Linked DNA regions of Prochlorococcus marinus str. MIT 0917. The protein of the gene in region 1 interacts with the protein of each later gene in a pairwise test. Links are inferred from orthologs where the notes say so. Each region holds a gene or a part of one and is shown on either strand. Other genes may lie near its edges. The genes, in order: gyrB and gyrA.

Region 1 (15,149 bases):
CATAAATCAAGGTATTTGCAGTACCTAAATCAATCCCAATATCTCGGGAGAATTTGAAACGGTTAAAAAACACGGATTTCAATCATTTGAGCCATCATAAAGAGAGTTGAACTAAGATAAATATATTATTTAGCAACCAGTAAACAGAGGAGGTAATGATGGCAATAAATTCAGTCACTCTTGTAGGCAGAGCAGGAAGAGATCCTGAAGTTAGATATTTTGAATCTGGAACTGTAGTAGCCAATCTAACAATGGCTGTAAATAGAAGAAATCGAAACGATGAACCAGATTGGTTCAATTTAGAAATTTGGGGCAAACAAGCACAAGTCGCAGCTGATTATGTAAAAAAAGGCTCTTTAATTGGTATAACTGGAAGCTTCAAATTAGATAGTTGGAAAGATCGTAATACTGGTGAGGATAGAAATAAGCCAGTTGTTAGAGTTGATCGTCTTGAATTATTAGGATCCAAGAGAGATTCAGATAATAGTAATTTCAACAATAATAATTCATACAATCAGCAGTCAAATAATGACGAAATTCCATTTTAAAAATCATTCTTAATTGTTAATTAGTTTACTTAGAGTTTTATAAATTAAAGATATCAAAGCACAAGATATAATTAAAATAATAATTGTCTTAAAGATACTTGAAAAAGGACTAATCCATTTTTCAATGTTTACATAATTATCTCCCAAATAAAACCCTGTAATCGTTAAAAATAAAGTCCAGATAAGGCTTCCTGCGGTTGTCCAAATCAGAAAGGGACTGATGGGCATCAACTCAACACCTGCGGGTACGGAAATCAAAGTACGAATTCCAGGTACTAATCTTCCCCAAAACACTAACGAAACCCCATACCTATTGAACCATTGACGACTTCTAGCAAGTTCTTGAGGCTTAATGCCAATCCAACGTCCATTCTTTCCAAGCCAATGCTCAAGTCTTTCTTCATTCACTAATCTGCCAATTCCATACCAAGGCAGCGCCCCAATAACAGTTCCTATTAAACCTGCCAAAACAACTGGTAAAAAATCTAATTGACCTTGCGACACATAAAAGCCACCAAGAGGCATAATTAACTCCGAAGGAATCGGGGGAATGAGATTTTCTAAAAACATTGCTATTAAGATCGCCCCATAACCTATCCACTGATTAGTCTCAACTGCATTTCCTATTAATACTGGTAAAGAAGATATAAATTCAGTTATGTGCATTTAATTTGAATTGTTTAAATAGAATTAATAACGATATTGATCTGTCTTATAAGGACCTTCGATTGGAACATTAATATATGCAGCTTGTTCTTTAGTTAACTTAGTTAGCTTTGCTCCTATCTTATCTAAATGAAGTAGAGCAACCATTTCATCTAAATGTTTTGGCAAAACATAAACTTTATTCAAATATTTAACTCCGTATTTGAATAATTCAATTTGAGCTAATACTTGATTGGTAAAAGAATTACTCATAACAAAACTTGGATGTCCAGTAGCACATCCAAGATTCACCAATCTTCCTTCAGCTAAAAGAATTATTTTGTTACCGCTTGGTAAAGTTATGTGGTCAACTTGAGGTTTAATATTTTCCCATTCATAGGACTTCAAAGAGGCAACCTCTATTTCATTATCAAAATGGCCAATATTACAAACTATTGATTCATTCTTCATCCTGATCAAATGCTCATGACGAATAACTTGAAAATTTCCAGTGGCCGTAACAAAAATATCAACATCTTCAACCACTTCATCTAATCTCACAACTCTAAAACCCTCCATTGAGGCTTGAAGAGCACATATAGGATCTATTTCAGAAATCATCACTGTCGCGCCCAATCCCCTGAGTGACTGAGCAGAACCTTTCCCAACATCTCCATACCCCATAACAAGGGCTACCTTGCCAGCCACCATCACGTCTGTAGCTCTTTTAATGCCATCAACCAAGGATTCTCGACAACCATACAGATTGTCAAACTTACTTTTAGTTACAGAATCATTTACGTTAATTGCTGGGAATACAAGTTCGCCGCTTTTTTCCATTTGGTAAAGACGAGCTACACCAGTTGTAGTTTCCTCAGTAACTCCTTTTATAAAGGATTTAGCTTTTGAATAGAAATTTGGATCTTGAGATAGTTTTTTCTTTATAGAAGCAAATAATGCAATTTCCTCTTCATTTGAGGGATTATCCAAAACCGAGATATCTTCCTCCGCTTTGCTCCCCAAAATTATTAATCCAGTCGCATCGCCCCCATCGTCAAGAATCATATTTGCAGATTCACCATCACTCCATTCGAATATTTTATGCGTATATTCCCAATACTCATCTAATGTTTCACCCTTTTTGGCAAATACTGGTACACCTGAATTTGCGATAGCAGCAGCAGCATGATCTTGAGTCGAAAAAATATTACAAGACGCCCATCTAACTTTTGCACCAAGTTCAACAAGAGTCTCAATAAGTACTCCTGTTTGTATTGTCATGTGGAGACTACCAGCAATACAAGCTCCTTTCAATGGTTTTTGGGACCCATATTTTCTTCGAAGTGCCATTAAACCAGGCATTTCTGTTTCTGCTATCAAAAGTTCTTTTCGCCCGAATTCTGCTTCGGTTATATCGTTAACTACGTAATCAATATTTTTCTCAAAACTGTTGAGATTTGACTTCGTTGCTGCAAACATAAATAAAACTCTCTATGGGAGATTGTGAAAAAAGATTCTGAAAAACAATTCGAGGTTTTTAATGAATTTGCTCAGCAAACAAATAATTTCTGCTGGACTCTAGACAAACCTGAATCAACAATGTCACTAGGTTCAACATTAACAAAAAAAATTCCAAACCTAAGCATTCTCCTTCTAAATGGACCTCTTGGGGCAGGAAAAACCACATTAGTTAAAGGAATAGCAAAAAGTCTAAGAATTAGTGAGCCAATCACCTCCCCAACTTTTTCTTTGTCCCAACATTATCCAATGGGGTGCCCTCCATTAGTACATATTGATTTATATAGAATTGAAGACTCAAATGCGGCAAACGAATTTTTTTTAATAGAAGAAGAGGAATCCAAAGCGATGGGCGCATTAATGGTTGTTGAATGGCCAGAAAGATTATCTCTTCCTGTGCATGATGCATGGAGAGGCAAATTAGAATATACCTTAGAAAATCAAGGCCGATTTTTTCAGCTTATTGCTCCACTGGATAATGACAATAAATTATCAATATCTTCCAAGTAAGGTTGTGAGTCAATTGCTCCAATACCTTGACATACATAGGCTCCACAGCCGATGGCAAAACGGATAATTTCCTCAGCCATTTTATAAGTTAAGCAATCCAATTCAGCAGACAAAAGCTTGTAAATTAATCCTGCTGTGAAAGCATCTCCAGCGCCTGTTGTATCGACAATTTTGGGTGGTGAAATTGAATTCGTATTACCTAAATTTTTATTTATAAACCAATGTACAGGATTTGCTCCGTCAGTAACTATTACCGATGGTTTTTGGGGCATGGTTAATGAAATCTCTTGGGGGTTAACAGACTTGAAAAACCACTGAGCTTCCTCCTTGGCAAGTTTGATTAAAGATACTTTATTTAAAATTGGTTGAATCATATTTACTTCTTGCGCAGAAGGAGCTTCTTCTTTAGATAATTCACTCCGCCAGAAAGTTGGCCGCCAGTTCAAATCCAGCACAATTTTAATTCCTTGATGATTAGCTTTTTGAATACACCATGAAAACGCCTCAGCAGAAATTTTAGAAGCCATAGGAATAGTTCCAATAACTAACCATTTAGCCTGATCAGAGATGAAGGGCCAGTCTTTAACAATTTGGTCAAGAGATATAGCTTGATCAGCAAAGCCAAAACCCTTTTCGCCTGCAAATCCTCCAAAAGTTCTTTCTCCTGAATGATCTCGACGAACTAATACAATCCTTGTTGGGCGTAACTTATCTTCTTGCAAACCAACTGTATTGATTTCGCGATCAATTATCAAATTCTTAAAATTGTGGCCAAAAGAATCATTACCCAGAGCCCCAATAAACGTAACGTCCACTCCTAAACGACTTAAAGCACAAGCAACATTTGCTGGAGCGCCTCCAAAGCAATTTGTTACGGGTTGATCAATAGCAGGATCTCCTCCAAGTGGACCAAGACGATCTATTAAAGCTTCGCCAAAAGAGATCACCTTCGTTGGATTCATCTTTCTTAATTTTGGATAAAATTACTATTGATAAATTATCAATTTTTTAAATTAATTTGTTTTTCAAATCAAAATATTTGTATAAAGCTGCAATTATTTTAGTATTAGCAGGAGGGAAAGAATAGTCGTCAAGTCTATTTGCAGATACCCAAAGTAACTTCTGACTAGCTAAGGGTTTTGGCTGTCCAGATTTCCATTCACAAAAGTGGACTATAAAGTTTAGTTTCTTAGAGCTATACGAATATTCAAACGATATAAGTTTTTTTCCCACTTCTACCCTTATACCTATTTCTTCCCTTAATTCTCGTTCAATAGTATTTTCAATAGACTCATTAGGTTCTTGCTTCCCGCCAGGGAACTCCCACAACCCTCCCATACTTGAAGTTTCAAGACGCTTGTCTATAAGTAATTCTTTATTTCTATTTAAAACAAGACCAACACCTATTACATCACTAGGAATTACTGTTTTCATACATTGGATTACTAATCACATTTGATAGTACTTTATATGAGTTTCACAAGCAAATTATCTAACATAGACTTAAAGTAAAAATAGAAATTAATTAAGGTTTAATTAAGTAATTTGATAATAAGATATCAAGTGCAGCCGGTGATAAATGATTATCATCACACATATATATCCCATTATTAAAACCTTGATGATTACTTGTACATGAATAAACATCTATAAAATAGGAACCTCTAACTTTTAACTCGGCTTTCAAAATGGAATTATATTCACTAATAAGTTGTTTTCTTTTTATATCTAAATCATCTATTTTCCCAGATAGAACAACTGGAGCGGCTACTCCAAAATAATATCTCTTGGAAAAAAATTTAGCTAATTTTTTTTCCATATAATCCAAATAAAGGTTAATTGTTTTTAAAATAATGGTTGAAATATCCTGATTTTTCTTTTTAGAAAATGCAAGAATTCCCTCATCCTTTCTACAATCTATTTCGCCAAAAGAGATAAGTACTTTTTCACTATCTATATAATTAATAATTTGCTGATCAAGAGATGATTTCCATTGATTATTATACTTACTGGCAAAATGCCATGCTTTTGCACCAGTTATCAAAACAGGCTGAACCTGTAGTTGCTTGTCATCTAATGATAGGATTTGATTTGAGAAAGACAAACAATTACTTTCGCCTATATGAGGTATCATTGCCTGAGATAAATTATAATTTATTTGTTTTAGTTTTGGATATAAATTATTAATAAAATTAAAAAATGCATTAGTATATTGTTTGATCTTATGATCCTTAATCAAATTGAGGCAACCTTTATTTATGAAATACTCAGTTTTCTTAAAATTAAGGTAAGTTTCTATAAAGTTGCCTTGAACTAAATTACAAATAGTTATTTCTAAATAAGCTCGCAACCTTTGTTCTGAGTTTGCAGATCTCAATTCAATAGTTGATTTAAAAGATAAAATTGATTCTTTTATCTTTCCAAGTCTTCCAAATATAACTCCACGATTAATCATAGCTTCAGGATAATCAGGTTTAAGTGTGATAGCTTGATTTATAGCAACTTCTGCTTCTTCCAACTTACCTAAATCACTTAATATACTAGCAAGATTATTATGCCCTAATGCTACAGTTGGCTGCAGTTCAATGGCTTTTCTAGTATAAATTTCAGCTTCATTTAATTCGCCAAGTCCCAACAATATCTTTCCTAGATTATGATAAGCATCTGCTAAATTTGGTTGCAATTTAATTGCTTTACGAGTGACTAATTCGGCTTCTTCTAATTCATTAAATTCAATAAGTATTCTTCCTAGTTCAGAATGAGCCTCTGCTGAATTTGGTTTCAATTCAATTGATTTACGAATTGCTAATTCTGCTTCTTCTAATTGATCAAGTTCAAAGAGTATGTTGCCAAGATTATAATATGATATAGGATTATCAGGTCTTATAGATACAGCCTTTTTGATTACCTTCTCTGCTTCCTGTAATTGATCAAGCTCTTTCAAAATTACAGAAAGATTTATATAAGCATCGACATAATCAGGATTTAATTCTATAGCTTTACGTATTAAAAGTTCTGCTTTTTTGAGTTCTCCAAGATCTTTATATACTAATCCTAGATTTGAATATGCCTGCTCATAGTTAGGTTCGATTTGAATTGCTTTTCTTAATAAATCCTCTGCTTCTTTTAATTTACCAAGCGTATAAAAAATAACACCATAGTTACAAAATACAGTTGGATCTGAGAAGCCTTGATCAAGAAAATATCGATAATATTTGACTGCTTGTGTGATATTTTCTTGTAAATGATAATTTACCGCCTTAGTAATAATTTCTTCTTTTGTTAGGTTAGCCAATCTATCTGTAAAGATATAACTATTTACATTAATATCAAATAAAGATAATGGAACTGGGTAAATATCTATTTGATTTGATTCTTCTTTTTGATCATCTTTGAAAGATCCATTCATTCTTTTTGTATCAATAAATCATCTTAAATAAATTATACTCCCATCATATCTATTATCTAAAATATATCTTTGAATAGGTAAGTAACTTCATAACTACAAGAGAATTCTCAGAAACATCTTCATTGCCATGGCGAGGTGCTATATAAGATAAAATCTAGCATTTACTTATACACCCATATCTATTATACGTAGATTAAGTAAACAGCCTAATTTCATCCTAATAATCTATACAAGAAGATCATAATCTTTAGGCCAATTTTAAATAAAACTTCCTAGCTATATTTAAAGCTTAATCTACACAATTTATAATCCTTACCTATGATATTTTAATACACTGAATAGAAGGATTCTTTCAGCTTAAACTTGACTTACTAAATTAATATTAATACTAGATTATTGAGAATCTATATATTTCGAAATTCTAAACTATTTGATTTAGATTTTTATTAGAGCCCGAAATATAATAACCCATATTGTAAAATACAATTTTAATTGAGTTATAAAATCAATACATGATTTACATGGATTTATATACATCAAAATTCATAATTAAAACGAGATCTAAAAAATTAAATAATCTCTAAATATATTTAAAACAAAATACTTACTTAAAAAATCATTGTCTTCTTTTTATTTATAGCATAATTATTTCATAAGCACATATTCTTTGCTAATGAATATACAATAGAATAAATCATTGGAGACTGATGAAACAATTTTGGAATTGGCAAAATTATCAAATTGCATGGCAAGTAGAGAAAAATGCTAATAATGATGGAATAGGAATAGTTTTAATTCATGGTTTCGGCGCATGTAAAGATCATTGGAGATTTAATCAAAAAAATATTAGTTCATTAGCATCTTGCTATGCTCTAGATTTAGTTGGTTTTGGAGAAAGTAGTCAACCAAATTCACAGTTATTATATGAGAAGAAAAGCAGTAACAATTTTAATTATTGCTTTGATAGTTGGAGCCAGCAAATTTTTGATTTCTGTAACGAAATAGTTAAAAAGCCTGTTTTCTTGATAGGAAATTCTATTGGAGGAGTTATTGCATTAAATACCTCAAAAAGATTATCTGAAAAATGCTTGGGTGTAATCTTAATTGATTGTGCACAAAGAACAATGGATGATAAACGATTAGCAGAGCAATCTTTATTGATGCGTTTTCTTAGACCAATTATTAAAACATTAGTAAGGCAAAGATTCCTAAGTGCTAATCTTTTCAAAAATGCAGCAAATCCAACTTTCATTGAAAAAATCCTAAAAGTTGCTTATCCAACTGGAAATAATGTTAATGAAGAACTAATAAATATACTTCTAAAGCCAACTCAAGGCGAAGGAGCTCCAGAAGCTTTCAGGGGATTTATTAATTTATTTGATGATTATCTTGCTCCCGATTTACTTAGATATTGTGAACATCCAGTACATCTAATTTGGGGAGAAAAAGATCCATGGGAACCAGTTGAAGAGGCTGAAAAATGGTTTAAAACTTTTCAGTGTATTCAAAGTTTAAATGTTATTCAAAATGCTGGACATTGCCCTCATGATGAAATGCCTGAAAAGGTAAATCCCATTCTTGAAAAAATTATTCAAGAAGCCATATAGGCTTCTACCGATTCACCTGATTTTCTAAGACCTCTCAATCCATCTCTTTCTAAATTTCTTACTCTATCTCTACTGATACCCAAAACTCTTCCAATTCCAGTAAGACTCATAGGATCATCACCATCCATTCCATATCTCATTCTTAAAACACGATTTTGTAATTCAGGTAATTGTTCAAGTAATGTTTCTAAGTCACCTTTCATGCAATCACTTTCAATTTGCTCAGAGGGCATATCAATTTCGTTAGATAATAAGTCAAGTAAAATAGTATCTTCACCATCGCCAATTTTAGTTTCCAAGCTAACTGGCTGACCAGCCCTACTCATTAAATCTTTAACTTCATTTTCAGGCAAATCAACATACTCAGACAATTCCTTTAACGTTGGAGTTCTAGAAAGTTCTTGACTTAATTCTCTTTGACCTTTCTTCAGTTTATTGAGCATTTCAGTTATGTGAATGGGAAGTCTTATAGATCTACTCTTTTCAGCAATTGCTCTTGTAATACCTTGGCGAATCCACCAATATGCATAGGTTGAAAACTTATATCCACGAGTGGGATCAAATTTTTCAACTCCCCGAACTAAGCCGATAGTTCCTTCTTGAATTAAATCGAGTAATTCCATATTTCTTTTTGTATATTTCTTCGCAACACTTACAACCAAACGAAGATTGGCTGCAACCATTCTCTCTTTTGCTCTTTTACCACTTTTCAATTTCTTTTTTAGCTGGAAAGGAGAAATTCCAGCCTTATCAGCGAAAAAATTTATATCTGGTTTTTCCCCTAGATCACTTTCGAGTTCGGTTTCAAGATTTTCAAGAACCATAAGATCTTGAACTTGTCTTCCCAAGGTTATTTCCTGCTCGTGTGACAACAAGGGAACTCTTCCGATATCCCTTAGATAAGAACGAACTAAGTCGATGTCTGTTACAGATCTTGCAGCAGTAGGAAAGGATGAGTTTTTAGCCTGAACAGGATCTGCTACCGCTGTCATTTGTTTATTGAGTTTTGTTAAGCTTACTACTAAGAATTGTAAAGATCAATTAAGAACAGCTCGGCTTCCCACACTTTGAGTAAAAACACTTATTCGGGTTCTACGCCAGTCTGCCTAAAAGCCAAGAAGCTGTTTTCAGATAAATCAACACCCCTGCAACATCTGTTGCGGTAGTGATAAATGGAGCAGACATTAAGGCAGGGTCTAAACCCATCCGATCAAAAAGCAAAGGTAATGAGGCCCCTGCAGTAGCGGCAAGGGTTGTAATAGCAATCAGGCTTATTCCTACAGCAGTTGCGACCAAAGGTCCCTGACCTTGCCACCAAGCGAAAGGTACAACAAATAAAGCCATCAAAACTCCCAGCAAAGCCCCTGCCAAGGCTTCTTTTGCAATAGCCCTAAAAAGGCCAAGTCTTTGTATTCGTTGAGTACTTAAACCTCGAATAACAACAGTTGAACTTTGAGCTCCAACATTGCCCCCCGCGCCAATCAACAAAGGAATAAAAGCAGTCAATAAAACTACTTGCTTTAAAACCTCGTCATTCATAGCAATAACTTGAGTTGTTAGTCCATTTGCTACAACCAAAACGGCAAGCCAGACAATGCGCCGTCTGGCCACTATGAATAAGTTGCTTTGAAAGTAATCATCTTCGTCCCCAGCTTGAACAGCTCCAGCCGCATAAATATCCCTAGTTGCCTCCTGTTCTATGACATCAATCACATCATCAACAGTTACAATGCCAACTAGTCTTTTCTCAAGATCTACAACCGGTAAAGCTAAAAAATCATATCTTTGAATTGCTCTTGCAACCTCCTCTTGATCAGTATCAGTTCTGACATTGACAACCTCTCTTGTCATCACCTCCCCAATAAGTGATTCAGGATCAGCAACTACTAAATCCCTTAAAGATAAAATTCCGGTTAAATGCCTCTCTTTATCAGTCACATAAAGGCTGTAAATTGTCTCAGAAAAAGTAGCTCTTTGTCTAACTAGTTTCAAAGCTTGAGAGACACTAAGAAATTCTTTAAGATCTATAAATTCCGTAGTCATGAGTCTGCCAGCCGTTTCAGACTCATACCCCAACAGCTGAGCAGTTACACGCCTTTCTTCAGGACTTAGCTCTGAAAGTAAACGCCTGACGACTTTTGCAGGCAATTCATCAAACAGTCGAACACGATCATCGGGTGACATTTCCTCCACTAAATCGAGTACTTCGTTTGACCTCAAGCGATCTAAAAGATTTTGTTGTACGGAAGGGTCTAAATATTCGTAAACCTCAATTGCTTCGTTTTTACTCAAAAGCCTGAAAGCCAAGGCTTGCAAAATCATCGGCAATGTTCCAATAGCCTGAGCTATATCTACAGGCTGGACAGGACTGAGCAGTAATTTGACCCCATCGTAATTACCAGCAGAAAGCATAGCCTCTAATTGCTGAGCAACCGCCTCAGCGACCAAACTGCCATTTGCCAATGATTGAGTCTCACGAGATGCCCCTTTTTGTTCGTTCATATTTGGAGCAGCAAGCCTTTATTATTTTATGGCTAACCCACAATTTTTATTACTTCCATATCCATGTCCGTAAATATCAGTAAAGTTGAGGTCATCTCTTTTGACAATAAGAAAATCACTTTTGATCATTACAAAGGAAATGTCTTATTGGTTGTCAACGTCGCAAGCAAGTGTGGATTTACTAAGCAATACAAAGCGCTTCAAAATCTTCAAGATAAGTATCAATCACAAGGCTTCCATGTTTTAGCTTTTCCTTGTAATGACTTTGGGAACCAAGAACCTGGTGAATTGGAAGAAATAAAAAAATTCTGTTCAATAACTTATGGAGTAAATTTCCAACTTTTCCAAAAAGTTCATGCTAAAGGCGACACAACAGAACCTTTTACTTCTTTGAATAAACTAGATCCAGCCGGAGACGTTGAATGGAATTTTGAAAAATTTCTAATCAATAGAAAGGGAGATGCAATCGCAAGATTTAAAAGCTCAATAGAGCCCAACAGTATTGAAATCACAAAAGCAATTGAACAATTGCTTGATTAGGCTTTTATTTTCTTAGCAAAAAAGTGTCCTAAACAAACAGCCAATAATCCAATTATTACTGTTAGGATTGAATTAAGAAAAAATAATTTGTAAAAACCGTGACTGATTAGTTTAAATAGTTGAAAAGACCATCCACTAAATGTAGTTAAAGACCCACAAAATCCAAATCCAAAAATCAATTTATATCTCCTAGAGATAGGCATTGCATTGACAAAACCTAATAAAAAACAACCAATAATATTTACTATCCAAATTTGATCAATTTGCCATCGAAATATAGCAGCTGGGACTGCTCCAATCGCAATCAAAAAAAAATTATTGCTAAATAAATATTTCATTTATTAATTACCTAAAAATAGTCCTAATGCTAAAGCAATTATTCCTAGTGACAAAGAAATCATCAATAATTTTAATGCTCTAAAAAAATATAATTGTCGAAACATCTCAAATAATTCATAAACAAATGTAGAAAAAGTGCTTAAGCTACCTAAGAATCCAATTAATATAAAAAGTACTAATGTATAAGAATAATTCAAAGAGCTAATCTGAGGCATTAAAGAAATGAATAAACCAAGGAAAAAAGAAGAAAAAGTATTAATGATTAGAATCCTAAAATACTTAATTGATTTACATGTTTTAAGTTTTTTATAAATTATAAATCTTAAATTTGCTCCCAATACTGCTCCTAAAGAGACTAATAAGATATCCTGCAATTAATTAGGTTTTGCTAATATTTACCCATCCTTTTATATAAAAAAATTGATAAAAATCCTGACTAATAACATTTACTAATAACCACTTTCCATTATCATTACTATTCCAAACCTTCATTATATTTACAGGAGTTCCTGCTTTAACACTAGTTAAAATAGATGCATTGTTAGAAGCTGAAGAAAGCAAATTGAATTCTTTCAATGCAATTAGGGGCGATCTAATATTTTTTTCTCTATGCTGAATATTTGATTTTTGAGCACCTCCAGCAGGCAATGTAGTTGGGACTACCAAAGCAATACCTAAAAGCCAAATCCAAAGTATAAAAGTACCAATTAAATTCATCAAATATCTAAAGCAGCAAGATCCATTTCAACACTATGAGTTTCAATGAACTCTCTTCTTGGTGCAACTTTATCTCCCATTAAAATTGTAAATATCCTATCAGCTTCAAGAGCATCTTCTATCTCAACCCTTTTCATCATTCTTGTTGTAGGGTCCATAGTTGTTTCCCATAATTGTTTTGGCATCATTTCTCCTAATCCTTTAAATCTTTGAATTGTATAATTAGCCTTTTCGCCAAAACTTGAAAGAGTTTTTTGCAAATCTGATTCGTTATAGCAATAAGTATGATTCTTTCCTCTTTCAACCTTGTATAGAGGAGGACAAGCAATATAAATATATCCACCCTCTACAAGGGCTTTTTGATACCTATAGAAAAAAGTCAAAAGCAAAGTTCTAATGTGTGCACCATCAACATCAGCATCAGTCATGATTACTACTCTGTGATACCTTAAATTCTGAACTTGAAAATCTTCTCCTTTGATACCTAAACCTAGCGCTGTTATTAAAGATTGAATCTCAGTATTTTTATATATTTTTGCATCATCAGTTTTTTCAATATTTAAAATTTTTCCTCTCAAAGGTAAAATTGCCTGAAATTTTCTATCTCTTCCTTGCTTAGCTGAACCACCAGCAGAATCGCCCTCAACAATATATATTTCTGATTCCGATGGATCTCTAGAACTGCAATCTGCCAATTTACCCGGCAATGTAGAGCTTTCTAAAACACTTTTTCTACGAACAAGTTCCCTAGCTCTTCTGGCTGCCTCGGCAGCATTAAAAGCTTGAATTGCTTTCTCTAAGATCAAGTCAATCACACCTGGATTGAATTCTAAATATTGACTAAGAGACTCACCAACCAAACTATCGACAATTCCGCGTACTTCAGTATTTCCTAATTTAGTTTTTGTTTGACCTTCAAATTCCGGATCTGGAACTTTAACTGATAAAACAGCTGTTAATCCCTCTCTAATATTTTCTCCTGCTAAGTTCGAGTCTCCATCTTTTCTTTTGCCTCTTTTTTTAGCAAAAGAATTTAAAGTTCTAGTTAATACAGTTTTTAGTCCTTCAATATGAGTTCCACCATCAATTGTTCGAATATTATTAGCAAATCCCAGAATGCTATCTGAATAGGCATCAATGCACCACTGCATTGCTGCTTCAACCTGAACTCCATCTTTTTCAGAATTAACATAAATAATTTCTGGATGTAAGGAATCTTTTTCCTTAGTCATATAGTCAACATATTCTTTAATACCGCCCTCATAAAAATAAACTTCCTCATGAGGTTGTTGATCAGAATCTAAAAACTTCTTTCTCTCGTCACGAAATACGATTCGTACTCCACCATTTAAATATGCTAGTTCTCTAAGTCTCGAAGATAAAATTCCATATTCAAAAGATATTCCATCCGTAAAAATCTGATGATCGGGCTTAAAACAAACGGTCGTGCCAGTAAGGTTTTTATCTGATTTAGAAAGATTCTCAGACTTTAAGCTACCAATAGATGAGCCTCTTTCGAATCTCTGAAAATGTACTTTTTGCTGCCTACGTACAGTTACTTCAACCCATTCACTTAAAGCATTTACAACCGAAATACCAACGCCATGCAACCCTCCAGAAACCTTATAACCTCCGCTTCCAAATTTTCCACCTGCATGCAAAACAGTTAAAACTGTTTCCAATGCACTCTTGCCAGTTCGAGGATGTATGTCAGTTGGAATTCCACGGCCATTATCCGAGATAGATGCTGATCCATCCTCACAAAGTAAAATTGTAATTTGATCACAATGCCCAGCGAGCGCCTCGTCTACAGCATTATCTACAACTTCATATACAAGATGATGAAGCCCTTTAGACCCGGTTGATCCTATATACATTCCAGGCCGCTTTCTTACTGGCTCCAAGCCCTCTAGTACTTGGATCTGCTCAGCACCGTAAGCTGCTTGGACTTTTGAATCTTTACTCATTCGGATAACAGCAAACAGGCAATGTTGTCTTTGATACGAGCATTAGCCGAAACCTTTCCCGAAATTTCAATTTAACATTGGTAATAAAGAAAGTCTTAGGAAAAATTTCAAAACCTAATCAAAAAAATTAATTTTATGCAATTACCTCTAATAAAACCCCTGCAAGGCAATCATGCAAACCAATAAACCTCTTGTAATAGCAATTATGGGGCCAACCGCAAGCGGAAAAACTGAACTTGCAATTAATATTGCAAAAAAAATCAATTCTAATATTCATAATATCGATTCACGTCAAATTTACATTGATATGAACATTGGCACGGCAAAGCCAACTGCAGAGCAACGAAAACAAGTACCTCATTTTCTAATTGATCTTTGCGCGCCATCTAACCCTATCAATCTCCATGATTTTCAATCAATAGCAAAATTATCAATAGAGAAAGAATTGAAAAAAAATAAGGTAACTATACTTGTAGGAGGTAGTGGCTTATATCTGCAAGCATTAACCAGCGGGCTTACTCCACCAGCGGTACCACCTCAAAAATTCTTAAGAGATCAGCTTTATAAAATCGAAAAAGAAGAAAGACATAATCTATTAAAATTTTGCGATCCTGTATCTGCAGATAAAATTCATCCAGAAGACTCATTAAGAGTAATTCGTGCTCTGGAGGTTTTTTATGCTACTGGGAATATGTTTTCTAAACAAAAAAACCTGCTTCCTAATCCGTGGAGAGTCTTGGAACTTGGATTAAACCCTGGCAATTTAATCGAAAGAATCCAATTTAGAACTCAAGAAATGTATAGGAACGGATTAATAGAAGAAACCGAAGATTTGATTATTAAATAC
Region 2 (15,458 bases), 550 kb from region 1 along the record:
GTTCTCTTCCTTACTGCAAAGAGTTATATCTTCCTTCAAGAGATTTAGGTTTAGCTCCAGCTCATGAAATTTTAGACTTAGAAATTAAAGTTAAAAATTGGGCTTCAATAGCCAAAGATTATCTAGATATAGAAAGTTTTAGAAAGCTTTTATTACCTCCAGAACCTAACAACAAAACAATTAACTCTTTCTCAAAGAAAAAATCAGAATTTATTCACCCAATTGCTATTGCTGATGATGATGCTTTCCATTTTAGGTATCAAGAAACAAAAGAATTACTAGAAAAAAACGGTATGCCTACAATTACTTGGAAACCTCTTGAAAACGAACAGATCCCCAAAGAAGCTAGAGGATTAATAATACCTGGTGGTTTTCCTGAGCAACATGCAAACCAATTGAGTAATTCAAAAATAAGCCTCAAGTCAATAAAAATGTTTTCAAAAAAGTTTCCTATATATGCTGAATGTGGAGGAATGATGCTTTTGGGTGAAAGTATATTTGATCTTGAAGGTAAAGAACATTCAATGGCTGGTGTATTACCCTTTAAGGCTAAGAAAGGTAATCTAAAAATTGGTTATAGAGAAGTAACAAGTAAAAATAAAAGTCCTATTAGCAATCCCGGTAATAAACTAATAGGACATGAATTTCATCGCTGGGAAATAATTAATGAAAGATATAATTCAGAAATAAATCCACTATGGGATATTAGAGGATGGAATATAGACACTAAAAATGAAGGTTTTTGTAATCATTTAATTCATGCAAGTTGGATACATCTACATTGGGCAAGTTCACCTCTTATTCTAGAAAACTGGAAAAGAAGTGTCATGAATTATTCCTAAGGCAAATCTGATTTTTTAAAATAAAACTTTTCCAAATTAGTCGATTAATAATTTCTCTAAAAGAGATTGATTCGTCTTGCTTGTATTATCACCAACAATCCATACTCCTTTGCTCGCTCTGCTTACAGCAACGTATACAAGCCGTCTTCTAAATTCAAGGTCTTTAGGCCAAAAGACATCAGATGTTATGAACACTTCTCCAAAAGTACTTCCTTGACTTCTGTGGATTGTAAGGACAGAAGCAGGTCCTAAATATGCAAATGAATCTCTGATAAAAAAGAAAAGTTTCCAAATCTTAGCACTATTTTTTTTTCCTCTATCTCTTGCCAAATTGCTTAATTTATTTAAAGAAAGATCTAAATCAATACGAGATTTAGACCCTATTTGAGGCATTAACCTCAAAGAAAATTCTTTTTTATCACATCTCACTTTAGCTATCTGAGTTTCAATAACAGGTAAAGGATTTTCAAAATCTTGATGGATTCCTAAAGAGGCCAATTCAAAACTATTTGGAATCACATCTTCTACCATCATCTCTCTATTGGAACTAATCAAAATATCTGGTTCTTCTCCAAGCTCATCCTCATTTAAGGAAGCATTGACCATTACTGCTTTACGGCTTATTAAAACCTCTCCAGGTAAAACCTGGTATTGATCTGCCATCTCACCATGTATAGCTCTTCTTGCATGAGGAACTAAATTATCAACGATTCGATTCGTATAGCACAAAATTCTTGCTCCATCGTGATCATCATCTAAAGAAGATAACCTCAATGCCGATTTGGCTTTTTCAAGCCAACTTGTTCTTTCTAATATTCCAACTTTACCTTTCTTAGAATTTATAACTGGCAATATTGGAGGCTGTTTACAAGGGATTTGACCGTCTCTAATTATTGTTGCCAATTTCAGAACAGGTCCTTGATGACGAACAACTTCCCTAAGTTCAGTTTTCACAGCTCTTTTCATTAAAAAAACTGAGCTAGAGCTTTCTCCCACTGGTGGTAGTTGCGCAGGATCACCAACAAAAACCAAGCGAGTCGAGTTGTATCTTGCGCATTCAAGAGTTATCTCCAATAATTTAGAATCAATCATTGATACTTCATCAATTAAAACAAGTCCTAAATTCTCCAAAGAGCTTTCGGTTTGATCTGTTTTTTCGCATATTTCTACTTCCGCTTTTCTTTTTAATTTCAGTCGAAGCAAACGATGAATTGTAGAGGGATACAGTGTGGGTTGAATAGATTCATTTCTTAATCCCTGCCTTAATACACCTACAGCTTTATGAGTTGGAGCAACTACGGTCCAACTCAAATCTAACTCATCGACCTTTTTTAATAATTTCATCGATAAATATGTTTTTCCGCTACCTGCAAAGCCTTCAACTAAGAAGGGTTTAAAGGAATATGGGGCCTTTAGCCATTCACAGAATAATTCAAGAGATTTTTTTTGATCCTTAGTTAAAACGACACAATCTTCTTTTGACTTTAGTTCTTTCACAAAGAAACTAATCCAATCATTTGCAAAATATGCAAAGGGGAACCAATAAAGAAAATACCTGGTAAAGACACAATTGGGCCAAGTAGACTTCCTACCAACACCTCGGCTTTTGTGTGACCCAAAGATTCTTTTAAAGTGGTTTCTAAAGATAATTCATTGGAATTATCTTTAGAAATTTGATTGACTTTTGCTGCTGTTAAGCCTGCCGATCTTCTTATGCCAGAAGCGTCATACATCACAATAAAAGCAATTGTTGAAGCCAAAGCAAATAAGGGATCATTAAAACCAAGCTGAAGTCCAACTCCTGCAGCGGTTCCTGTTACCAAAGCCGAATGACTTGAAGGCATACCTCCTGTTTCTATAAGTACTGACGGTCTCCACCTTTGCCTAAAAATTAATTCAAATAATAATTTAGAAAATTGAGCAAGTCCACATGCTGCTAGCCCCCAGGCCAATACAGCATTATCAAGAAAATCAATAAATGGTAATGCGAAATCTGGATTAAGATTCATCTATCTCTACTTGTAATGTAATCAGCCAAGGCAAGAAGAGGTTTTGACTTTACCGGCCAAGGATCTAGAGCATTTTTTGCTTTAGCGACTAAAAGATCTGCTCTCCTTCTTGATTCATCAAGACCAAGTAATTTTGGATAAGTAGTCTTATCAGCAATTAAATCCTTTCCTGCTGTTTTGCCCAATACTTCACTACTTGCTGTTACATCAAGAATGTCATCAATTATTTGAAATGCCAATCCAATACCTCTGGCATAAACACTTAATGCTTCCAGAAGATTTTCATCAGCTCCTCCAATCAATGCTCCGCAAGTCACACATGCCTTAAGCAGGGCTCCTGTTTTATGGAGGTGAATGTACTCCAAGGTTTCTAAATCAACTTCTTTCCCTTCACAATCGAGATCAACCACTTGTCCTCCAACTAGTCCAGGAGCTCCTGCAACTAAAGAAAGCTCACCAACTATTTTCAATAGTCTCTCTGACGGTATACCCTCTGTTCGAATTGACACCATCTCAAAAGCTCGAGTCAAAAGAGCGTCTCCAGCAAGAATGGCCACAGCATCTCCGTAGACTTTGTGATTGGTTGGACGCCCTCGACGAAGATCGTCATTATCCATTGAAGGTAGATCGTCATGGATAAGAGACATTGTATGAATCATTTCAAGAGCAACTGCTGTAGGCAATGCTTTTTCAACTTCGCCTCCTGCAAGTTCGCAGGCAGCTAGACATAGTATTGGTCTTAATCTCTTCCCTCCAGCCAAAAGGGAATAGCGCATAGATTCTCTTAATTTTTCTGGCTTTTCAGGGCCCAGAGACGCATCAAGCGCATCTTCAACGCGAGTTCTAGCTTTCTCTAGATACTCAGCGAAGTCAAAAGAAGCGATTGCTTCCTGCATGCAAAAAATCGATTCTTACCAATTCTCTCAGGACATTGTGATTCATGGAAGTAAATGACTAATAGTTAAAGGTAATCCACAATGTTTCTGCCACCTATCAACCGTATTTGCTAGAAGCATTGTTACTGTCATAGGCCCTACACCACCAGGTACAGGAGAATAAGCAGCTACTTTATCTTCAATTTCAAATATCTTTACATCTCCACAAAGTTTAGTCTTTTTGAGCTCTTGAATATTTTCTTGATCAGGCGGAAGTCTGTGAATTCCTACATCAATAACTACGCAATTCTCGCTGACATGATTTTCCCCAATCAAATATGGCTTGCCAGCAGCTACTACGAGTAAATCAGCATCCTTAGTCAAAGAAGGTAAATCTTTAGTTCTAGAATGAGCAACCGTGACAGTAGCATTTGCAGCTTCAAGCATTAAAGCCATTGGCTTGCCAACAAGAATGCTACGTCCAATAACTACTGCTCTTTTACCTTCAATTTTGATTTGATTTCGCTCAAGCAGAGACATAACACCAGCAGGAGTACATGATCGTGGGCCTTTCTCTCCCTTCATCAATCTTCCAAGGTTCAAAGGATGTAGACCATCAGCATCCTTATCAGGATCAATACTCCTCAGCAAGGAAGCCTCATCAAGGTGCGCAGGTAATGGAAGTTGCAATAAAATTCCATCAACATTCTCTTCTTCATTCAAACTTTTAATGATTTCTTTAAGTTCCTTCAATGAAATATCTTCTTTTAAATGCCTTGCAAAACTTCTGACACCTATTCGATCGCATGCTTTTTCCTTGTAATTGACATAAACTCCACTCGCAGGATCATTACCAACCCTAAGTACAGCAAGACCAGGAGGACGTTTCACAACTTCCAAACCAGATTCGATAGCCTGTTGAAGGATGAGTTCAATCTCCAGAGCAAGTTTTTTCCCATCTAAAATTTTTGGCATAAGTAAAATGAATGCAATTTCAATTAATCAACGCATAAAACCTAGCGTCAGGGTAGGTGAGAAAGTCTTTGGCTAAATTACCCAGTCCAAAAAAAATTTGGAGAATATGGTTAGGGAGTCAATCTCCCAGGCGGCCAATACTCCGCTGGTCAACCACTGACAAATTAGGTCTACTAATGGTATGCCTATTAGTAGCAATATTTTCAAGCTATAAGTTACTTGCTGTTCCCGATCTCAAACCAGGTGATATTTCTCAAGTAAATGTAATAGCACCTAGAGATGCAAAAGTAATAGACACTAAGGATTTAAAAGAAAAGAAACAAGGCTTAAAAGAAAGTTTTGTTCAAGTAGTAGACAAGAATCAATCAAACAATTTAGAAAATACTGTTTTTAAGAAAATAAATCTACTTAGCAACTTAAAGGATAATAATTTTGAGGAGGATTTAAAAGAAATTAATTTAACAAATTCAGAGAAAATTTGGCTAGTTAATATTTCTGATAATGAATGGGAGGAATGGAAAGAAGAGATAAAAAATGTTTCAAGAAAAATGCTTTCTCAAGGAATTATTAATACACTTGCACTTGATCAACTTAATGAAGCTTCTTCAATTCAATTAATAGATCTAGGTGAAAAAGATTCTCCAAATAGATCGTTAGGTGCAAAAATATTATCAAACAGTTTTTATCAAAAAAGTAATTTAAAAGTTGATAAATTCAAAACTAATCTATTACTTGAAAATTTGATTAATAAAGATTCTATAAAGACAATAAATGTTAAAGAAGGCAGTATAATAACAAAAAAAGGAGAGCCAATAAGTTCACAAGAGTTTGATATTCTAGAACATTTTAATAAAGTAAGCCGAAGTCCTAGGCCTTTAAAATGGTTAATGACTTTCTCCGAAGCCATGGGTAGTTGCGGATTACTTCTTATGATTATGAGAAGAGAAAAGCCCAGGCTTAAGGCTAGACATGGATTACTTTCCTTAACTTTATTATTTGTAGTTCAATTGACAAAAGATTGGCTTGGTCCGCTAGCAAGTCCTATGCAATTAATATTACCTCCCACACTACTTCTATCGCAAGGAATAGGTACAACAACATCATTAGCTTGGATGGCCACTGCTAGTCTAATGTGGCCATCATCTATTAATGAATTAAGTGAAGCTAGGCTAATAATTGCTTGTGTCGCTGGATCTTTTGTTGCATTTTTAGGTAGAAGGATGAGAAGCCGTGCACAAGTTCTTCAAATAGCTGTATTTATACCTTTTGGTGCATTATTAGGACAATGGTTTATTTTTAATCAACTAATTAAAGAGAAAAATATAGAATTAAATAATCTAACATTTAATCCTAATTCTATTTTCAATGAGACACTTATAATAAGTGCAATACTAATGGTAACTATATTAATTATTCCAATATTAGAAAATACATTTGGATTACTTACCAGAGCAAGATTAATGGAACTTGCTGATCAAGAACGTCCTTTACTTCGCCGTTTATCTAGAGAAGCACCAGGGACATTTGAGCATACTTTAACAATTTCAAGCCTCGCAGAGGAAGGAGCAAGAGTTATTGGAGCTGATGTTGACCTAATAAGAACCGGAGCTCTCTATCATGATATAGGGAAATTACATGCTCCCAATTGGTTTATTGAAAATCAGAAAGATGGAGTAAACCCACATGAAGAAATAAAAAACCCATATAAAAGTGCCGATATTCTTCAAGCACATGTAGATGAAGGACTGAAGCTTGCGAGGAGATATCGACTTCCATCTCCTATCGCTGATTTCATCCCAGAACATCAAGGAACATTAAAAATGGGATATTTTCTCCATAAAGCTCGAGAAAGTGATCCCTCTGCTTCTGAAAAACGTTTCAGATATAAAGGACCTATACCCCATTCAAAAGAGACTGGGATACTTATGCTTGCAGATGGTTGTGAAGCAGCTTTAAGGGCTCTTGACGCATCTTCCTCAGATAACGAAGCATGCAAAACTGTTAGAAAAATAATTCAATCTCGTCAGATAGACGGTCAATTAAAAGAAAGTAGTTTAACTAGAGCGGAAATAGAAATAATACTTAGGGCTTTTGTTTCTGTATGGAGGAGGATGCGACATAGAAGATTAAAATATCCAACCTATAATTCAAGGTAAAAGTTAAATGAAATTTGGGAAGATTCAAAATTATTTAAAGCCTTATTCGTCTATGACCTCTTCTACACCAATACAGTAAAGCTAATAAATTAAGCAAAGCTATCAGCAATGATAAACCACTTATCCCAAAAAGATCATTTACTTTAATTAATCTGATTATTCCATAAGGCAAAGTTCCAGAAAGAGACATAGATAAAGCAACTATTGATAAAATAACACCCCATACTCTCTGAGCAAATAGCCCTGCTGAAGCAACAATTCCAGTTACTGCCGCTGGCCATGCAAGACTTATTGCGAGAGTAATATTTGCAGTTTGAAGGGGCGGTCCTGATCCAACAACATAAGCAATAAAAGGAATCGCAAGTGTATTTGAGATCAAACCAAACCATGTAAGGGTCCAATAGCCGCGCATCCCTGAACCCATTTTTAAAAAATTATTCTCTTAAATAGAATCATATAAATGATATTAATAAATTATTTTATGCAAGAGAAGGTTGCAAACAATTAGATGGATAACAAACAGTTCTCCAAGTTCCATTCCCTGCAAGCACTTGTACACCAATACCTCTATTTTTAATAGCGCAACTCAACCCTTGACCATCGCACCATGTTTTTGCTGCTTTCAGAGCTGCATCAATATTTTCATATGGAGCATCTAGAACATGGTGGGGAGATCCATCAAGTCCTGTAAGTCGATAGAGATTTTTTTTTAAAGCCATTTATGTGCGCTTATCGAATCGTCACAACATATATTAATCTTTCATTAAGTGATTTAGTACGATTTTTCAAAAAAAATTTACGGAACGCTTTTAAAGAAATATTAAAGAAAAAAAATATCATCAAACCCCTTTCTTATCTACCTGAGCCAAATCATGTTGTGGATGAATCGATTTCCTTCCTTGAGCATCTACTAATCTATTAAGCGCATTTATATATGCTTGCGCCGCTGCAACAACAACATCGGTATCAGCAGAATGACCAGAGAAAAGGTTTCCATCTCTTCTTATTCGAATAGTAACTTCTCCTAAAGCATCTATTCCCTCTGTAACTGACTTTACAGAGAATTCAACCAATTCATTTGGTTCTTCAGTTAAAGAATCCAAAGCTCGAACAACTGCATCAACAGGACCGGTCCCAAGAGAGACTGCTGTTTTTTCCTCTCCCTCTTCCCCAACAACAGTTACTGTTGCAGTAGGCATCAGAGATGTTCCACAACTTACTTGTACCAATTTCAATTGGAACAAAGCTTCTGGCAGTTGGACTTGCTCACTAACAATTGCCTCTAGATCTCGATCTGTTATCTCTTTTTTCCTATCGGCTAAGTCTTTAAATCTAGCGAAAGCATCATTAAGATCTTCTCTATTCAAATCATATCCTAGGTCCTCTAACCTAGCTCTAACAGCACTCCTACCACTAAGTTTTCCTAAAGTAATTTTATTGTCTGACAACCCAACTGTTTTTGCATCGATAATTTCATACGTAAGCCTATTCTTCAATACTCCATCTTGATGTATTCCAGATTCATGGGCAAAAGCGTTTGCTCCAACAATTGCTTTGTTAGGCTGTACAACCATCCCAGTCAAATTGGAAACCAAACGAGAGGACTTGGTTATCTCCTCTGTTCTAACTGCTGTTAGAGGAGTAGGAGATTCAGGAGCCCTGCCGAAAAACGGATTAAAATATGATCTTCTTACATGAAGAGCCATAATCAATTCTTCTAAAGCAGCATTACCTGCTCTCTCTCCTATTCCGTTAATAGTGCATTCAAGTTGTCTAGCTCCATTCTTGACAGCCTCAAGGAAGTTTGCGACAGCAAGTCCTAAATCATTGTGACCATGAACGGAGAGAACTGCTTCATTGATATTTGGAACATTTTTATTAATATTTAATATTAAATCTCCAAATTCAGATGGAGTTGTATAACCAACTGTATCTGGAATATTTATAGTATTAGCACCTGAAGATATGGCTAATTCGATTACTTCATACAGAAAATCTAAATCACTTCTTGCAGCATCTTCACAAGAAAATTCAACATCATCAACAAAACTTTTAGCATATCCAACCATATCTGGAACGATATCAAGAACTTCTTTTCTAGATTTCCTTAATTTATGTTCAAGATGAATATCACTGGTTGCAATGAAAGTATGAATCCTTTTTCTTGGAGCTGGAGCAATAGCATCAGCACAAGCTTTTATATCAGGTTTTGAGGCTCTTGATAGTCCGCAAATTATAGGTCCTTCCTCTCCTCCTACATTCTCAGCTATTTTCTGAACTGCAGCGAAATCACCAGGGCTAGCGAAAGGGAATCCTGCCTCAATAACATCAACGCCTAATCTTGCTAATTGTTGTGCTATGGCTAACTTTTCCTCTAAATTAAGACTCGCCCCAGGGGATTGCTCTCCATCCCTTAAAGTGGTATCGAAAATTAAAACTCGGCCCGGATCTTTGGCCATAACATGGATTATATAAAAATAAATAGACCTTTAAGATCTAAATGAATCTATTTAATTGTAGTATGTTTCTAATAAATTACTAGAAAAAATATTAAGTTTCTAGTAATTTAATTTATCTTTTTATATATTTCTTTCTCTAAAATAGTAAAAATTTAAGGTTTAATATCAAATTCAAATAAAAAAGCTCTAATTAATAAGTAAAAATTAATTATTTTTTAGTATCTATTTTGACTAGATTTATATTAGAACTTAAAGTTTATCTTTTCTAGAGCAGCTAAAGAGTATAAGTGTCGAAGGTCTATTCAAAAAATCTGGGAGTTTTAATGACTAAAGGCAATCTCGCCATAGTCCTGCATGCCCATCTGCCTTACGTGAGATCAGAAGAACCCGGCTCCTTAGAGGAGGATTGGTTCTTTCAAGCTCTAGTGGAATGTTATTTGCCACTTTTAGAAACACTTGAGGAGGCCTCTACTGCAAAAGATCAAACACCTAAAATCACAATAGGTTTATCTCCTACTTTGCTTTCGCTTTTGGAGGATCAAGTATTAAAAAATCGCTTTGAAGAATGGGTATCAATAAGATTAGAACTTCTAAATAAATTAGAGACAAACTGCACAGCAGCAGCCCTAGATCTTAAAGGTCACTTAAAACGTCAATTAAAAAGCTGGAAGAGCTGCAAAGGTGATCTAATAGGAAGATTTAAAAAGCTACAAACATTAGAAATAATTGATATTCTTACATGTGCAGCTACTCATGGATATCTGCCTCTTTTGAGAGAAAACCCTGAGGCAGTAAGAGCTCAATTGAAAACTGCAGTAAGAGAGCACCAGCGCCTTTTTACAAACGCCCCATTGGGTATTTGGTTGCCTGAATGTGCCTATTACGAGGGCTTAGATGATTTAATGTCTGAATCAGGACTTAGGTATGCCGTCCTAGATGGACATGGCTTATTAAATGCAGATCCAAGACCAAGATATGGTTTATATGCTCCTATATGCACAAGAAGAGGAGTAGCTTTTTTTGGTAGAGATAGTGAATCAACTCTTCCAGTTTGGTCAGCAAGGGATGGATATCCAGGGAATCCAAACTACAGAGAATTTCATAGAGACCTAGGCTGGGATTTATCAATAGAAAACCTAAAAAAGATAGGGATTAAGGAAAAAAGGCCATTAGGAATAAAATTATTTAAGATTTCATCTCAAAATACATCTTTAGAAGACAAACAAGAATATGACCCACAAGCAGCAAAAGAAAGTGTTGAAAAAGATGCAGAGAGTTATTTAAAGGACAGAAAAAAACAACTTATAAAACTTGAAAAATCAATGAAAATAGAACCATTGTTAATAGCACCTTTTGATGCAGAACTTTTTGGTCATTGGTGGTTTGAAGGTCCTAAATTTCTATCACATTTATTTATCAAAGCTAAAAGGGAAGGTGTTAAATTAATCACTTTAAAAGATGCTCTTCAATTAACGCCCCAAATCCAATTATGCAATCCTTCTCCATCTAGTTGGGGACAAGGTGGTTTTCATAATTATTGGTTAGACAAATCAAATGCTTGGATTGTTCATGAATGGAGTAAAGCCGGAAGAGAAATGGTCAGTATTTGTTCAGGAGGTTTAATAGAAGAATCAAATATAAAGATAATCAAACAAGCTGGAAGAGAACTTTTACTGTCTCAATCTTCAGATTGGAGTTTCATTTTAAAAGCCGAAACGACTACGGAGCTTGCAAGAGAAAGAATAAACTTGCATCTAAAAAGATTTTGGATATTGATAAATGCAATTAAAGACAATAAAAATATAACTGAAAAAATTATAGATGAAATTGAAAAAGAGGATTGTATATTTCCTCTGATCTCTCCCATAGATTGGAAAAAGAAAATCTAATTTTTTTCTTACTTTTTTATTAAAAAACCAATCATTCCGAATCTAACTTTCAATGGAGCAATAGAAAATAACTTGAGCATAACAATAAAAAGCCTCGGCAAAGGAAGAGTGTTAGTTAAATATCCATACCAATCTTTTTTGGGTAATTTAAAAAAAGTATCAAAAAAAGATCTTAACAGGGATTCCTCAAACGTCATTAGTCTTTGAAGACCAAACTGATAAAGACGATGTCTTTGAATCAATTCAGTTGGCCAAAGGGTTTTCCATCCTATTCTTGCTATTTTAGAAGTAGGCATGAGGGGATCTTTTTTCATTATTTTTGCTATCTCCTTTGCTAATGAGGGGGCTCTCCTTAAAAGGCTGCCAACCATGTATCCAGATGCAGGGTGAACCATGCTTGCAGACCCTCCAAAGGCCAAAAGAGGTTGATCTCTATAAGGCAATGGCAAATTCATTGGGAAAAGGCAATGTTCTTCGTGCATAACTTCCTCAATTTGAATACCTTTGTTAGTTAGTCGTGAATTTAATCTTGCTTTTAATGATTCAAATGAAACTGGCGGTGCACATGCCAAAGATGTTTCTTCTACAAAATAACTACCGTCTCCCAGGTCCATAGCGTAAAGAAAAGAAGGTGGCTCTTCCAGTTCATTGGCATTTAAATGGTCTGGTCTAAAATCCATTAAAACGAAGCGATCCTTATCCACAGGAGCAGAACTAAATTTCCCAACCACCCCATAGGCTGCCTGCTTAGCTATTTGATCATGCTTAGGCCTTTTAACAAAAGAGGTTTTGTGACCGCTTGCATCAATAACGAGCCTAGCGAAATATTTTTTCCCGGAGGTGCAAATAACAACCGTTTCTCTCTCACTAAAATCAATATTTTTGACAGTTTCTACCTGCCAAGCGAGTCCATTACATCTCTCAAGAAGAGCCTCCTGAAAATTAATTGAATTAAAGAGACCGTAATCAAGATAATGATTTGTACAACTGTTACCCTTATTACTTAATCCATCTCCAAAGAAACTAACAGTATCTTTCCATCTATATTTTAATAATTCATCCATATTTAAAGACTCAAGTTCAGATGCCCAGATTCCATAAGTGTTTGGCCAAGGCTCTAAAGGAGATTTAGAAGCTATTGCCTGAACATTAAGTCCTTGTTCAACCAACTCAGCAGTGATGCAAAGAGCAGCTGGTCCTGCTCCCATAACTAATACATCAGCAAAGTTATTCAATTTCAATTTTTTGAAGTTGGATCAGTATTTATTGATTCCATACTTGTGGACAATTCTTTTTCTTCATCTTCATTAATTTGTTCTGGAGGAACTAAAACGACCTCAGACAACTTATCCCCATTATCAAGTTTCTGAATTCTTACCCCCGTTGCAGCTCTAGACTGTTGAGAGATCTTATCCGCACTAGTTCTGACAATTACTCCCCTTTCACTAACTAATAATAATTCTTCTCCTTTGCCTAGAACTCTTAAACCTACAAGTTCATCTCCGTCTTTTCTGAATTTTATTGCTCTTAAGCCCATTCCTGCTCTTTTTTGCAAGCGAAATTGTGTCACAGGAACTCTTTTACCTAGACCGCTTCCAGAGGCAACAAGTACCCAAGGCCCTTCAGATTCTGATGATTCATCCTGTAGTTCTTCGTCTTCACTTTTATCAACATGATCAGCCAACTCAGTAGATAAAACATCCATACTTACAAGAGAATCACCAGACTTAAGATTCATTGACTTCACCCCTCTTGCTGATCTACCTAAAGGGCGTAATTCAGAATCATTTAATCTAAAATGAATTGTCATTCCATTCTTGGAACCAATCAAAACACTATCTCCAGACTCAGCCAATCGAACCCAAGTTAAAGCATCACCATCCTCTAAACCTATTGCAATTAATCCATTTGCTCTAATCTTACTGAAAGCTGAAAGAGGTGTTCTTTTAATATATCCCCCCCTAGTAAGCATCAATAAATAGTTTTCATCATCAAAAGTACTAACAGAAAGCAATGAAGTTATAGCTTCTTCCCGCGGAATTGGAAGCAATTGAACAATAGGAGTACCTTTCGCAGTTCTACTGCATTGAGGAACTCTGTAAGCAGGAAGAGCATACGCAACGCCTCTATCACTAAAAAGCAGGAGACTGTCATGGTCATTACAACTAATAAATTTTTTCACTTCTTCCTCTCCTTGGCTTCTCGTTCCTGCTTTACCTCTAGTTCCTCGACTTGTTGCTTCAAATTCACTAACAGGCATCCTCTTTAGGTATCCTGTCTCTGTCAACAAAACGACTGATCTTTCATTAGCAATTAAATCAATATCTTCAAGGCCTCCTCCAAGATCAAGAATTTCTGTTCTTCTTGGAGTATTATATTTTTCTTTTATTTCATTTAGTTCTATTTTTGTTATTTCAAATACCCTTTCTTTCGTATTTAAAATATCTTTTAAATCTATTATTTTTCTAACTAAATCCTCATGTTCAAGTCTTATCTTATCAGCCTCTAAAGCAGTCAGTCTTCTTAACTGCATCTGCAAAATAGCGTCAGATTGAATATCTGTTAAGCCATGAAGTTCTTGTAATTTACGTTTAGCAGTAGCGGAGTCAGATGCGGACCTGATAAGGCTAATTATGTCATCTAGCTGATCTAAAGCTAATAATAATCCTAATAATATATGGTCTCTACTCTCTGCCTTCTTTAAGAGATATTTAGTTCTTTTTTCAATGGTTTCTACTCTAAAATCTAAAAATACTTGCAACATTTTTTTAAGTGACAATATAACAGGCTCACCATTAACTAATGCAAGCATATTTGCACTAAAATTAGTCTGTAAAGGAGTAAGTTTAAATAAATTATTTAAAACAACTTGAGGATATGAATCTCTTCTTAATTCAACTACTATTCTCATACCATCTCTATCACTTTCATCTCTTATATCTGCAATACCTTCAAGTTTTTTATCGTTAACCATATCGGCGATTCGTTCTATTAATCCTGCTTTATTTGTTTGATAAGGAAGTTCAGTGATTATTACAGCATCTCTATCTGGTCTTCCTGGATTTTCAATGGTTTCTATTTCAGCAACTCCACGCATTGTTATTGAGCCTCTTCCAGAAAGGTATGTTTCTTTAATTCCACTTCTGCCAAGTATCTGGCCCCCAGTAGGAAAATCTGGGCCTTTAATTAAATTCATCAATTCTATTTCATCTAACTCAGGATTAGAAATTAACGCCATCAATCCATCAATCAGTTCGACCAAATTATGGGGAGGTATGTTGGTTGCCATACCTACAGCTATGCCAGACGAACCATTTAGTAGCAATTGAGGAATTCTTGCCGGCAAGACTGTTGGCTCTTGTACTGATCCATCAAAATTATCGGCAAAATCAACTGTTTCAGATTCAATATCTTCAAGCAAGCTATCAGTGGTTAAAGATTGCAATCTGGATTCTGTATATCTCATCGCAGCAGGAGGATCATTATCAACAGATCCAAAATTCCCATGCCCATCAATTAGAGGCATCTGCATAGAGAAATCTTGCGCCATTCTGACCAAAGCGTCATAAACGGCAGTATCACCATGAGGATGGAATTTGCCTAAAACCTCTCCAACTACACGTGCACATTTTCTGTATGGCCTATCACTAGTTAGACCAAGTTCATACATCGCATAAAGAATCCTACGATGAACGGGCTTAAGTCCATCTCTCGAATCAGGTAAAGCTCTTCCAACAATCACACTCATCGCGTATTCCAAATAGGAACGCGACATTTCATTTCTTAAGTCAGTCTGAATGATCCGATCGTCGGATTCCCCGGGACCAGTACTATTAGGTCCCAATGGATCAGCCATATATAAGGGTTTTACCAATTATAAGAACATCTCAGCATTAATAAACCTTTTAGAGTGAATAACCATATATCTGAAAGTAAATCACCTCTGACAAAATCAACAATTACAAAAACATAGTAAAAATTCTCTCTAAATAATCACAAATCATCGAATTAATAAGAAAAACAAGCAAAATCTTGATTATCTATTCCCAACATTTGCTCAATTTGGCACTTCAGTTGGTAGTTTGACGAGAACTTACAAAATTTAGGTGTGAATATTCAACTAGGACGCACCAAAACTGTTAGAAGAGCTTACGGGATTGATGAAATTGCATTAGTTCCCGGAGGAAGAACAGTTGACCCTGAAATCACAAAAACCAATTGGGAAATCGGAGGAATTGAAAGAGATATTCCCA

What was found.
Region 2: the proteins of gyrB (region 1) and gyrA interact in binary tests that used the Escherichia coli proteins (3 or more experiments, as listed by UniProt). The link is inferred for Prochlorococcus marinus str. MIT 0917 from one-to-one orthologs.

What each region holds. Positions count from the first base shown.
Region 1 is NZ_CP114784.1:1,169,165-1,184,313, forward strand. What follows is about bases 11,819-14,725. They hold gyrB (DNA topoisomerase (ATP-hydrolyzing) subunit B), read right to left. Parts: upstream 14,303-14,725; coding sequence 12,335-14,302; downstream 11,819-12,334. Other genes in these bases: O5637_RS06875 (fluoride efflux transporter FluC), read right to left, coding at 11,819-11,992; O5637_RS06880 (hypothetical protein), read right to left, coding at 11,997-12,335; miaA (tRNA (adenosine(37)-N6)-dimethylallyltransferase MiaA), read left to right, coding at 14,475-14,725. Outside these bases: O5637_RS06810 (rod shape-determining protein), read right to left, coding at 1-73; O5637_RS06815 (single-stranded DNA-binding protein), read left to right, coding at 159-548; O5637_RS06820 (DedA family protein), read right to left, coding at 558-1,214; ahcY (adenosylhomocysteinase), read right to left, coding at 1,239-2,672; tRNA (adenosine(37)-N6)-threonylcarbamoyltransferase complex ATPase subunit type 1 TsaE, read left to right, coding at 2,697-3,221; O5637_RS06835 (carbohydrate kinase family protein), read right to left, coding at 3,167-4,183; 8-oxo-dGTP diphosphatase MutT, read right to left, coding at 4,230-4,655; O5637_RS06845 (tetratricopeptide repeat protein), read right to left, coding at 4,747-6,630; O5637_RS06850 (alpha/beta fold hydrolase), read left to right, coding at 7,338-8,237; O5637_RS06855 (RpoD/SigA family RNA polymerase sigma factor), read right to left, coding at 8,222-9,229; mgtE (magnesium transporter), read right to left, coding at 9,330-10,739; O5637_RS06865 (glutathione peroxidase), read left to right, coding at 10,803-11,279; O5637_RS06870 (fluoride efflux transporter FluC), read right to left, coding at 11,276-11,617; more of O5637_RS06875, read right to left, coding at 11,621-11,818; more of miaA, read left to right, coding at 14,726-15,149. UniProt on the Escherichia coli protein: DNA gyrase negatively supercoils closed circular double-stranded DNA in an ATP-dependent manner to maintain chromosomes in an underwound state.
Region 2 is NZ_CP114784.1:618,028-633,485, forward strand. What follows is about bases 12,243-15,458. They hold gyrA (DNA gyrase subunit A), read right to left. Parts: upstream 15,062-15,458; coding sequence 12,443-15,061; downstream 12,243-12,442. Other genes in these bases: crtL (lycopene beta cyclase), read right to left, coding at 12,243-12,446; O5637_RS03930 (GuaB3 family IMP dehydrogenase-related protein), read left to right, coding at 15,314-15,458. In the rest of the region: O5637_RS03870 (cobyrinate a,c-diamide synthase), read left to right, coding at 1-842; O5637_RS03875 (ATP-dependent DNA helicase), read right to left, coding at 879-2,339; O5637_RS03880 (divergent PAP2 family protein), read right to left, coding at 2,336-2,851; geranylgeranyl diphosphate synthase CrtE, read right to left, coding at 2,848-3,747; bifunctional methylenetetrahydrofolate dehydrogenase/methenyltetrahydrofolate cyclohydrolase FolD, read right to left, coding at 3,790-4,701; O5637_RS03895 (HDIG domain-containing metalloprotein), read left to right, coding at 4,770-6,857; O5637_RS03900 (hypothetical protein), read right to left, coding at 6,892-7,269; O5637_RS03905 (hypothetical protein), read right to left, coding at 7,337-7,576; O5637_RS03910 (2-isopropylmalate synthase), read right to left, coding at 7,697-9,316; O5637_RS03915 (glycoside hydrolase family 57 protein), read left to right, coding at 9,640-11,205; more of crtL, read right to left, coding at 11,214-12,242. UniProt on the Escherichia coli protein: A type II topoisomerase that negatively supercoils closed circular double-stranded (ds) DNA in an ATP-dependent manner to maintain chromosomes in an underwound state.